2 regions of the Neptuniibacter sp. QD37_11 genome follow, and region 1 is predicted to be linked to the other one. Evidence: predicted binding sites of a transcription regulator. Region 1 holds the regulator's gene; the other holds the start of a gene.

Region 1 (5,665 bases):
CAAAGGATATGATGGGCCTGTTCTAGAGTGTGATAAATGCTCAGCTGAGATGCAACTTAAAACCGGTCGCTTTGGTAAATACTTCGGTTGCACTGAGTGTAAAAATACCCGTAAGTTGTTGAAAAACGGAGAGCCTGCGCCACCTAAGATGGATCCTGTTCCAATGCCTGAGCTTCAGTGCGAAAAGGTAGAGGATACGTACATCCTGCGTGATGGAGCATCTGGTTTGTTCTTGGCAGCAAGTCAGTTCCCTAGAAACAGAGAAACACGTGCCCCGAAAATTGTTGAAATACTGCCGCATCAGTCTGAGATTGATCCGAAATATGAATTCCTGTTCAGTGCGCCTAAGAATGACTCAGATGGAAACTTGAGTGTCATTCGCTATAGCAGAAAGACTAAAGAGCAGTACGTTATGACCGAGGTCAATGGTAAAGCGACTGGTTGGCGTGCATTCTATCGCGATGGTAAATGGGTCGAAGAAGAGACCCGTAAAAAAGCGAAGAAGAAATAATCGGGGATTTCATGAGCGGTATATATCAGGCACGCACGAATCAGAAGTTGAGCTTTACACGACTTCATCTAGAACAGCTTAAAAAAGCGCAAGATGACACCAGTTGGAGCAAGCATGCATTGATAGAGTCTTATAACGAATCAGTGTTGTTCCACCTGACGTCAGCCTATGATGCTTTTTTACGCGAAATTGCTGAATGGTATAAAGTCGATACGGAAAGCTTTCAAGGCTATCGTGCGTTAGCTGCGGAAATGGCCCAGACCGGCGTCGAAAGCCCTGAGTTGACACAGTTAAACAACCTAGAATCCGATGATTCATCTTGGTTGCATAAAATGATGTCCGCTTATGAAGCCTGCTGGCATGGTTCAGATGCCAAACAAGCAGTGACTGAAACTAACAGTGTTTCTGAAATACATGTGCTGCAGATCAATCCTGATCATGCAGAGGATGGTGAAATCATTACTGAGTATCAAACTTGGTTTGATTCACTGTCGGAATTAGTTAATCGCCTCAGAGAAGGCATGCAAGAGTGGTAAATTAAGTGTCAGGACTAACACCCGAGACCGTGCTTGAAATAATAGAACTTGATGAAGGTGGCCTAGCAATCCGGAATATGGACAGCGATGAAGAGCCGATGATTAAAGTTAATTTTTCAGATGCACTTAAAGAACAGTTAAGTGATCAATATCTAGATGTCGCTCGCGTTATGTTAACCGCAGGCATCCAGATGATGGCGGAATCTGGGGTGGGTTTAGAACAAGAGCCTGAAGAAGAGATCCCTCCAACTATTCATTAAGCAATCTCTGATAATGAGCTTCTCTCAGATAAAGCTCATTATTGGGGTGATGATACTTTAACTAGGCGCCTTTACAAAAATGGAAGCTAATACTTAACTATGTTGACGGCGTCTAATTATAATTCCGTGACTTTGTCCTTTCTTAGCGGCACTTTCTAAGTCGTTAAATTCTTCATCATTTAAGTATCCAGGCCATGATATTACAGCGTGGCTAGTGCCTGTGCTTAGCGCCTGTTTAGCAAGCTCAAAGGTACTATGTTTGTTATCTGGGTTGAGCAGAATGACTTTAGTCAGATCAATGCCTGCCTCAATCAGAAGGTTTTTCGGTAATAACACAGGTGGAGCAATCCACACAAACCAGCGATCATCCTGACTTAGTTGTGCAAGCAATGGCATCAACATTGGGATGTTAGAAAAATTCTCATCTTGGACAACGATTTCAGTCATCGTACCTGCAAGCTGATTAGCTGGCTTTTGCTTAGTGAAAATTTTTTCATTTGCAGATGTGCTCTGCATGATTGCTGTTGTTTGGTTCGCGTGAAATGCCATCATGGTTAGTTACCTCTACGAATAACGCCGACGCTTAAACCTTCTATTGCCAGTGGTTGTTCGTTTAAATCCACTACAATCGGTTCAAACTCTTCATTTTCAGCAATTAGATAAACGATGTTACCTTCACGCTTGAAGCGTTTTACGGTAACTTCATCTTCTATTCGAGCGACTACAATCTGCCCATCCTTTGCTGTTTGGCATTGGTGTACTGCCAGTAGATCACCGTCCATGATGCCTACATCTTTCATACTGCTACCTTTCACCCTTAAGAGATAATCCGCCTTAGGGTGGAAGAAGTCAGAGGAGATTGTGCAGTGATCTTCAACATGCTCTTGAGCAAGTATTGGCGATCCTGCTGCTACCTGACCAACAATCGGTAGGCCGCTATTTTCCTCTTCCAATTCAGGTACTCTGATACCTCGTGAAGTACCCGGAATAATTTCTATAGCGCCTTTTTTTGCCAGCGCTTTCAAGTGTTCTTCAGCTGCATTAGCTGATTTAAACCCTAAATCGCGGGCAATATCTGCGCGAGTAGGTGGGTAGCCGGTATCGCCAATGTGACGCTTGATGCAATCCAGAACTTCCGTTTGTCGTTTAGTCAGCTTCATGATCTTGTCTGTTTGTTTATACAGTACGTGTATTTTTATACAGTATTTTGGGTTTGTAAAGCAACTTATGTTTTTTTATACAGTATTTTTGTTATTAAACTGTCATAACTGTTAGAATCGCGGCTAGATTTTCGATGGAATACGGTTTTGTTAGATAAGCAGCTCAAGCAAACAATACAGCAGGCCTACAGTACTTTTCTCAATAACAGAGGATTGAAGTCTCGCTATGGCCAGAAATTGATGATTGCTGAGGTTGCGAAAACTTTGGGCGCTATTACTGCCAATTCTGAAGGCGAAAGGACCGGTGGTCAGCATATCTGCGTCACGGAGGCTGGTACTGGTACGGGTAAGACGATGGCCTATCTTTTGGCTTCTGTTCCTATAGCCCAGCAACGAAAAAAGAAAGTTGTTGTTTCTACAGCAACAGTTGCCCTTCAAGAACAGCTTATTCTTAAAGACCTTCCACAGCTGATTAGCGATGCCGGAATCAATCTTACTTATGGTTTAGCTAAAGGCCGAGGACGATATTTTTGTATTTCCAATGCAGAGAAAATATTGGAGCAACAGAATGAATTAGGCCAAATTGCATTGTATGAAGATGAAGTAGCTCAAAAACTTCAGACCTCAGATATTGATGAGGTTAAATCTCTACTTAGTCACTATGCCTCGGGTGAGTGGGATGGCGATAGGGATGCTTTAAAGAATACAGTGCCTGATGCTGTTTGGCGGTTGTCTACTAGCGATCATATGCAGTGTACAAATCGTCGCTGCAGTAACTTTTCAATCTGTCCATTCTTTAAGGCTAGACAAGAGTTGGATAAATGGGATCTGATAGTTGCCAACCATGATCTTGTTTTAGCTGATCTCTCTCTTGGAGGCGGCGCTATTCTGTCGCCGCCGGAAGATACCATCTATGTCTTTGATGAAGGCCATCACCTAGGCACTAAAACTACGGGGCATTTTTCTTATAGCTTACGTGTTAAATCCAGTATCCGTTGGATGAGCAAAGCAACACGCAGCCTCAATAAATTATTGAATGACGCGTCTGATCACATAGTACTTCGAAATTATATCGAGAAGTTAGCTAACCCTTTTGCAGATATGGAAAATTCCTTGAAGGAAGTCCAACTTCTATTAAATCAAATACTTGAAGATAAACTCCAAGGCCCAAGTGATCGCTATCGTTTTGCGCAAGGTATGATTCCTGAACCGTTACAGTTGTCCTTTCACAATTTTGCTCAGGCTGCAGAGAGAGTCGTTTTAAAATTTGAGCAGATTGTTGATCTTCTGAAAGAAGGAATGGATGGTGAGTTAGCCGATCTGCCCCTAGCTATCTGTGAAACTTGGTATCCGCAGATGGGTGTGCTTTTATCCCGTATGCAATCGATGTATTGGTTAGCTAATTCTTACGCTGTATCTGATTCGACATCAGGACTCCCGACGGCCCGCTGGATCGTTAAAGTAGATGGTAATGATGGCATTGATATTGAGTGTTGCAGTAGCCCAGTGTCAGCGGCGGAAACCTTACAAGAGCACCTTTGGAAAAACTGCTACGGTGCTGTTATTACTTCGGCTACGCTAACCGCACTAGGGCGGTTTGATCGACTATATGCTGATCTTGGCATACCAACGGATAGTCCTTGTAATATATTTATGAGTCCATTTGATTTTCAAAATGCGGCCGAATTGCATGTCCCTGCAATGAAAACCGATCCAGGAAACCCTGATGACCATAATGAAGAAATTTCGGCAATGTTATTGCCAATTTTAGAACAGGGAAGTGCATCCTTGGTGTTATTTAGCTCATGGCGTCAGATGCGGTATGTTCTTGAGCGTATGCCTGCTAGTATATCAGCAGATATTCTTGTGCAAGGCGAACTTGCCAAGCATGAAATTTTGCGACAACACAGAGAGCGTATCGATGCTAATAAACCAAGTGTTATTTTTGGTTTGGCTTCTTTTGCTGAAGGCGTAGATTTACCTGGTGATTACCTAACACATGTAATTATTACGAAGTTGCCATTTGGTGTACCGGATGACCCGGTTGAGGCAACCTACGGTGAATGGTTAGAATCGCAAGGGCGTAACCCGTTTCAAGAATGGGTTATCCCGATGGCATCAATGCGCCTCACCCAGGCTACAGGGCGTTTACTACGAACTGAGAGCGATAGCGGCAAAATAACATTGCTTGATCGACGGTTTATTACCCGTCGTTATGGAAAGCAGCTTTTAGCCGCTTTACCGCCTTATCGGCGAAATTTTTCTTAGGAATTGTTGAATTGAGTACAGAAAATAAATCAGTTGAGCAGACTGAAAGCGCTAACAAAAAAAGAAATTCTTCTGCACGTAAGCCTCAACGACGTCGTCGTTACAACAACCGCTCTAAAGCTGCGTCTTGGAACCCAGAACAATTCGTCGTGCCTGAGGTAGAAGGTAAAAAGCGTTTTTTAGATTTTAATCTGCCGGATGACGTCCTTCATGCGGTTTATGACCTTAAATTTGAATACTGCACAGGGATCCAAGCTGAAACTATTCCTGCTGCACTTGCTGGCAAAGATATCATTGGTAAAGCACAGACTGGTACCGGTAAAACTGCAGCTTTCCTTCTGGGTATTGTTACGGATTTGATTGACTACCCGTTAGACGAGAAACCTCGTTTAGCAGAACCTCGTGCTTTGGTCGTTGCACCTACGCGCGAGCTTGCACTGCAAATTGCTGAAGACGCAAAAGGCCTAGCGAAGTACACAGGTTTACATATTGTTAGCCTTGTGGGCGGTATGGATTATGAAAAGCAGCGCCAAAACCTTAAACGAAAGCCAGTTGATATCTTAGTCGCAACGCCAGGTCGATTGATCGACTTCATCAATCGTAAGGATGTCGATCTATGGAATGTTGAGGTGCTTGTTCTTGATGAAGCCGACCGCATGCTGAGCATGGGCTTTATCCCAGATGTAAGAACTATTGTCCGTAACACACCGCGTAAAGGTAGTGATCGACAGACACTACTTTACAGTGCAACGTTTACGGATGAAGTACTTAACCTTGCAGAGCAGTGGACTTTGGATGCGGTTAAAATCGAGATCGCACCAGAAATTAAAACGACGGACAATGTTAGTCAGACCGTTTATTTAGTCTCTGGCGAGCAAAAGTACCGTTTGCTTCGTAATTATATGGATAAGGATCACGCGGAGAAGGTTA
Region 2 (5,665 bases), 1.2 Mb from region 1:
AGCAGCTTTGCCCGGCTCTACCGCAAAGGAAACACCCACCAGCTCAGCTTCCATATAGTTGAGACTGGTCGTTTCTGTATCGAAGGCAAAAAGTTCGGCTGTGGATAACTTTTCAATCCAGCCATCTAGATCGGATTCTGTAAGCACTGTTGTGTATTCAACATCTTTAGGTGCTTCTGGAGTAGATGGCTCCGATGGATCAGCAGCGATTGCAGCACCGCTCTCACCAGATTCCAGCTCACGCACCCAAGTCTTGAATTCAAATTCTTTGTATAACTCAATTAACTGATCTTTATTTGGCTCTGGCTTAACGATCTCTTCGACTTTTTCATGCAGCTCAACGTCGGTTTTAATCGTTGCCAGTAGGTAAGATAGATCCGCTTCTTCGCGGTTATCTTCTAGTTTCTTCGCCATAGTTTTCGAACCACGGAAACCAAGATCAGCAATTTTATCTAGGTTTTCGTATAGATCTTTAATACCGCCGATACCTTGAAGCAAAGCCAAAGCCGTTTTTTCACCCACGCCCGGAACGCCTGGGATGTTATCGACCTTATCGCCCATCAATGCCAAGTAATCGATGATCAGCTCTGGCGGAATACCAAACTTCTCTTTTACACCTTCAATATCCATGATGGTGTCAGTCATAGTGTTGATCAGCGTTACGTGTTGATCCACCAGCTGCGCCATATCCTTATCGCCTGTGGAGATCAGGGTATCGATCCCTTGAGCGCTGGCTTCACGCGCCATCGTACCGATGACATCATCCGCTTCTACACCCGGTTCTACGATAAGCGGCATACCCAAAGCTTTGACGATGTTGTGGATCGGCTCTACCTGACTACGTAAATCATCCGGCATCGGTGGACGCTGGGCTTTATAATCGCTGTAGATCTCATCACGGAATGTTTTACCTTTAGCATCAAAGATCACCGCAATAGGGCTTTCTGGATACTGTTTGATCAAGCTTTTCAGCATTGAAGTAACAACTCGGATCGCTCCTGTTGGGATTCCCGCAGAATTTCGCAGGTCAGCCTGTTGTGAAGCAAAAAAAGCACGGTATAAATAAGAGGAACCGTCGACTAAAATTAAAGGAGAGGAGTTGGCTTGCTGCTGTTCGCTCATCAGGAAATCCGGGTTGGTTATTCTTCAAAAACCCGATCATAGTCGATATGCTCATTTGCCAAAAGAAATCTTGCCATGAAAGAGGAAAGAATAATGAAAAAGCTACTATTAGCAGCACTACTTGCAGTGACACCTGTAGCTTATGCCGAAGTCCCACCGCTGGTTGATGAGAACGAACCACAGATCACAATCTTCCACGAAGAAGATAAAACCTATTACGAGTACCGCGTAAATGGTCAGCTTCAGGAAATTAAGGTCGTGCCTAAAAACGGTAAAGAATACTATCTGGTTCCAGCGCCAGGTGAAGGCTCATTTATTCGCCATGAAGAATCACAAATGCTGATCCCTAAATGGGTACTGTTCCGTTGGTAAATCCGCTGGAACAAACGAATTCAAATTTACGAAGTGAGTAAAGCGCTTGGCTGTATATACGCAACTTAATGACACTGACCTAACTGCATTCCTTAAAGATTATGATCTGGGAGAGTTAGTCAGTTACAAAGGTATTGATGGTGGTATCGAAAATACCAACTACTTTGTCACCCTGAAAAATGAAGGGATTGAGACGGAGTATGTACTCACTTTGTTTGAAGAGCTTAGCTACGAAGAGCTTCCCTACTTTGTCGAGCTATGCCAATGGCTATCACAGCGAGATATCGCTGTACCTTTTGCTATTCAGGATCGAAACGGAATCGGCCTAAAACAACTGAAAAAGAAACCTGCTGCGCTACAACCAAGGTTCTTTGGTGAGCATGTGGGTCAGCAAGAACTCACACCTGAGCACTGTGCTGCCATCGGTAAAGTCTTAGGCGAGTTCCACGTTGCAACAGAAAACTTCTATCTTGAACGCCAAGCACACCGAGGTGTGTTTTGGTGGCGTAGAGAGAGCGAACTCATTCGTAGTAAATTGCCTAAAAATGATCAGACTCTGCTACAGGAAGAAGTAGCGCGTTTTGATCAACTTCGCGAGCAGCCAGGTGATATCAAAGCCGGCACGATTCATGGTGATCTATTCCACGATAATGTCCTATTCCAAGGGACTGAGGTCAGTGCCGTTTTAGATCTTTATAACGCCGCAACCGCCTATCTGCTGTTTGATCTGGCGATCGTGGCTAATGATTGGTGTTGCCGTCCTGATGGCTCGATTGATAGCGAACGAGAGCAGGCATTGCTAAAAGCCTACGCAAAAGCGCGTCCTTTCACTCAGGATGAATACAAAGCTTGGCCAGTGCTGACGTGTACTGCCGCGATGCGATTCTGGCTATCTCGTTTAATCCCGTGGTTGGATGAAAACAGCGAACAGAAGCTGAAAGATCCTGAAGAGCTAAAACAGATCCTGATCTATCGCCGTAACAATCCAAGTCAGCTTCCCAAATAGCAGGCTTCTTATACTAAGGCTCCTAAGGAGTCTTAGTAAATCAACACTGCCCTCTTTTGCTAACACCCGCTATAATCAGCCACTGATTATTTATACAGTGAACAGAAAGCCGCTATGGACGTAACTCACATTATCGATTCTCTGAACGATGCCCAACGCAATGCTGTAACCGCTCCGGTACAAAACTTACTGGTTTTAGCCGGCGCAGGCTCTGGTAAAACCCGCGTATTGGTACACCGAATTGCTTGGTTGATTCAGACAGAAGGAATGTCGCCCTACTCTATTATGGCGGTTACGTTCACCAACAAAGCTGCAAAAGAGATGCGCGGCCGTATTGAGGAGCTGTTAGGCATCAATCCTCAAGGCATGTGGGTCGGTACCTTCCACGGTTTAGCCCACCGTATACTGCGTGCTCACTGGCAGGATGCTGGTTTACCTGAAAACTTCCAGATTATGGACAGCGATGATCAGCTGCGTCTGATTAAACGTTTAGCCAAAGAGATGAATCTGGATGATAAGCGCTGGCCGGCTCGCCAATTCCAGTGGTACATCAACGATAAGAAAGATAATGGCCTACGCGCTAAACATATCGAACCGCGTCATGATCTGAATGATCGCCAGATGCTGGCAGTATACGAAGCTTACGAGCAAGCCTGCGAACGTGGCGGCATGATCGACTTTGGCGAGCTTTTGCTACGTTCCCTAGAGCTGTTCCGTGATAAGAACCCAGCCCTACTAGAGCACTATCAAGAGCGTTTCCGCTACATTCTTGTGGACGAGTTCCAAGATACCAACACCATTCAGTATGGTTGGCTGCAACTACTTTGTGGCGGTCAGAAGAAATTGATGGCCGTAGGCGATGATGACCAGTCGATCTACGGCTGGCGTGGCGCGAAGATCGAAAATATCCAGAACCTACCGGTTCACTTCCCGGGTACAGAAACGATCAAGCTAGAACAAAACTACCGTTCTACAGAAACGATTCTGCGTGCAGCCAACGAAGTCATTCGCAACAACCAAGGTCGTTTAGGTAAAGAGCTGCATACTGATTCTGGTGAAGGCGAGCCGATCTCGCTCTATGCAGCCTTTAACGAGCAAGACGAAGCACGCTTTATCGTCGATCAAATCGGAAAATGGGTACAAGAGGGCAACCTCCGTAAAGAGTGCGCGATTCTGTACCGCTCTAACGCCCAGTCCCGAGTGCTTGAGGAAGCCTTGATTCGCAGTGGCGTGCCGTACCGTATTTACGGTGGCCAACGTTTCTATGAGCGCCTTGAGATCAAAAACGCGCTGTCCTATATGCGCCTGCTAAGCAACCGCGACGATGACACCTCGATGGAGCGTGTAATCAATGTACCAACACGCGGTATAGGCACACGTACCATCGAAATTATCCGTGAGCATGCTCGTAGCCAAGCGATCTCTATGTGGCGCGCATCCAACGAAATTGTGGAACTGAAAAAGCTACCAGCGCGTGCATCTAATGCCCTGCAAGCTTTCTTAGATCTGATCAATCAGATGGCACAAGATACCGAAGACACTCTGCTACACGAACAGACTGAGCACGTTATACAACACTCAGGCCTGATCGAGCACCACAAAAAAGAGAAAGGCGAAAAAGCTCAATCCCGTATAGAAAACTTGGAAGAACTGGTCACTGCAGCGAAGCAGTTTAACAGCCAATGGGATGAGTTTCTGGATGAGGAATTTAACTCCCCACTTGCGGCATTCTTAGACCAGGCAGCGCTGGATGCCGGTGATGCGCAAGCAGATGATTACCAAGACAGTGTGCAGCTAATGACCCTTCACTCTGCAAAAGGTCTGGAATTCCCTCAGGTGTTCCTAGCCGGTGTAGAAGAAGGCTTGTTTCCGCATAAGATGTCTGTGGAAGAGCCGGGCCGTTTAGAGGAAGAACGTCGCCTCTGCTATGTAGGTATCACCCGTGCGATGCAGAAGCTGTTTATCACTTACGCTGAATCCCGTCGTCTGCATGGACAAGATAACTACAACCGACCATCGCGCTTTATTGGTGAAATTCCAAACGACTTGATGGAAGAGGTTCGCCTTAACGCTAGCGTTAGCCGCCCCATGACCAGCCGCCATAACGATAACCAAGGCAGTAGCTTATTTGGTAGTAGCTCTCTTAGCAGCAGCGATGTACCAGAAACCAACCTTGCCCTGGGTCAACGTGTTATGCACAGCAAATTTGGTGATGGCACTGTACTTAACTTTGAAGGTTCGGGGCCTAAGGCCAGAGTACAGGTTAATTTCGATTACGAAGGTAGTAAGTGGCTGGTGGTTGGCTTTGCCAATCTAACGCCGTTATAAGCACCAATGATTTCCAAGCCTATTTCCTAGGCAAAGAAGGCCAATTCCCAAAAGTCACCTTATACTTAAACCGTTCAGATTTTTAAGGTGACGGAGGGGATATGTATAAACTCTGGAGTGTCTTCGCTGCCCTAATCATATCTTGCACCTTTGCTAAAGCAGCTGAAGTAATCACAGTGCCTATCTATGATCAGGATCGTTCACCCTTATCAATCATCAAGAATGGCCAAGCCCACGGAATATATCCTGACCTATTCAGAGAAATACTAATAGGGGCAGGTCTAAAACCTCAGCTATTACCAGTACCTCCTATGCGACGCCGCATAGGTTTTGAAAATCAGCTCTATCATTTAGCTTGCTGTGCAAACCCCGCTTGGCGTGCACGCCCGAGAGAGCAAGAGGTCCAAGTTTTTAGTAAACAATTTTACTGGACCAAAGACATGTTTATTTTTCCTAAAGGCAAGTCCTTTGAGATAAACAAGCTTTCGCAGCTATCCGATAAACTTATCGCCACTGTCCGAGGCTTCGATTATCGAGGATCTGAACATTTTGGAGAAAAGGTCAACTTTCAGAATGAAGCAACCTTGATGCGCGCCCTGGCTTTAGGCCGAGCTGACGTTGGCATAGTTAACGAGGATATTTTTAATGCCTCAGCGCAAAAAAAATACTTAGAAGCAGGCCCTATACATGATGAAGCGAGTTTACACATCCGTATACATCGTGCTCGTATAGACTTGGTAAAACCAATCAATAAATCGATTGATAATCTGATTAGTAGTGGCCGCCGTGATCAAATTGTGAAGAAATATTTAAACCAACATAACGCTATTAGCGCCG

Evidence for each region. The regulator LexA, encoded in region 1, represses DNA repair genes until DNA is damaged. The targets are predictions, from matches to a motif close to TACTGTNTANNTANACAGTA.
Region 2: uvrD (DNA helicase II) is a predicted target of LexA. The motif match lies at 2,581-2,600, and genes of this name have one in related genera.

The regions. Positions count from the first base shown of each region.
Region 1 covers NZ_CP180552.1:2,300,321-2,305,985, reverse strand. Annotated here, with positions in the region: gene topA (type I DNA topoisomerase) at 1-511, shown strand, start outside; gene ACMXYT_RS10605 (DUF6586 family protein) at 523-1,047, shown strand; gene ACMXYT_RS10600 (hypothetical protein) at 1,053-1,307, shown strand; gene ACMXYT_RS10595 (cell division inhibitor SulA) at 1,401-1,859, opposite strand; gene lexA (transcriptional repressor LexA) at 1,862-2,470, opposite strand; gene dinG (ATP-dependent DNA helicase DinG) at 2,615-4,735, shown strand; partial or broken gene ACMXYT_RS10580 (DEAD/DEAH box helicase) at 4,747-5,665, shown strand, end outside.
Region 2 covers NZ_CP180552.1:3,475,015-3,480,679, forward strand. Annotated here, with positions in the region: gene polA (DNA polymerase I) at 1-1,122, opposite strand, end outside; gene ACMXYT_RS16445 (DUF2782 domain-containing protein) at 1,216-1,494, shown strand; gene ACMXYT_RS16450 (homoserine kinase) at 1,541-2,500, shown strand; gene uvrD (DNA helicase II) at 2,615-4,828, shown strand; gene ACMXYT_RS16460 (substrate-binding periplasmic protein) at 5,005-5,665, shown strand, end outside; gene ACMXYT_RS16465 (AraC family transcriptional regulator) at 5,657-5,665, opposite strand, start outside.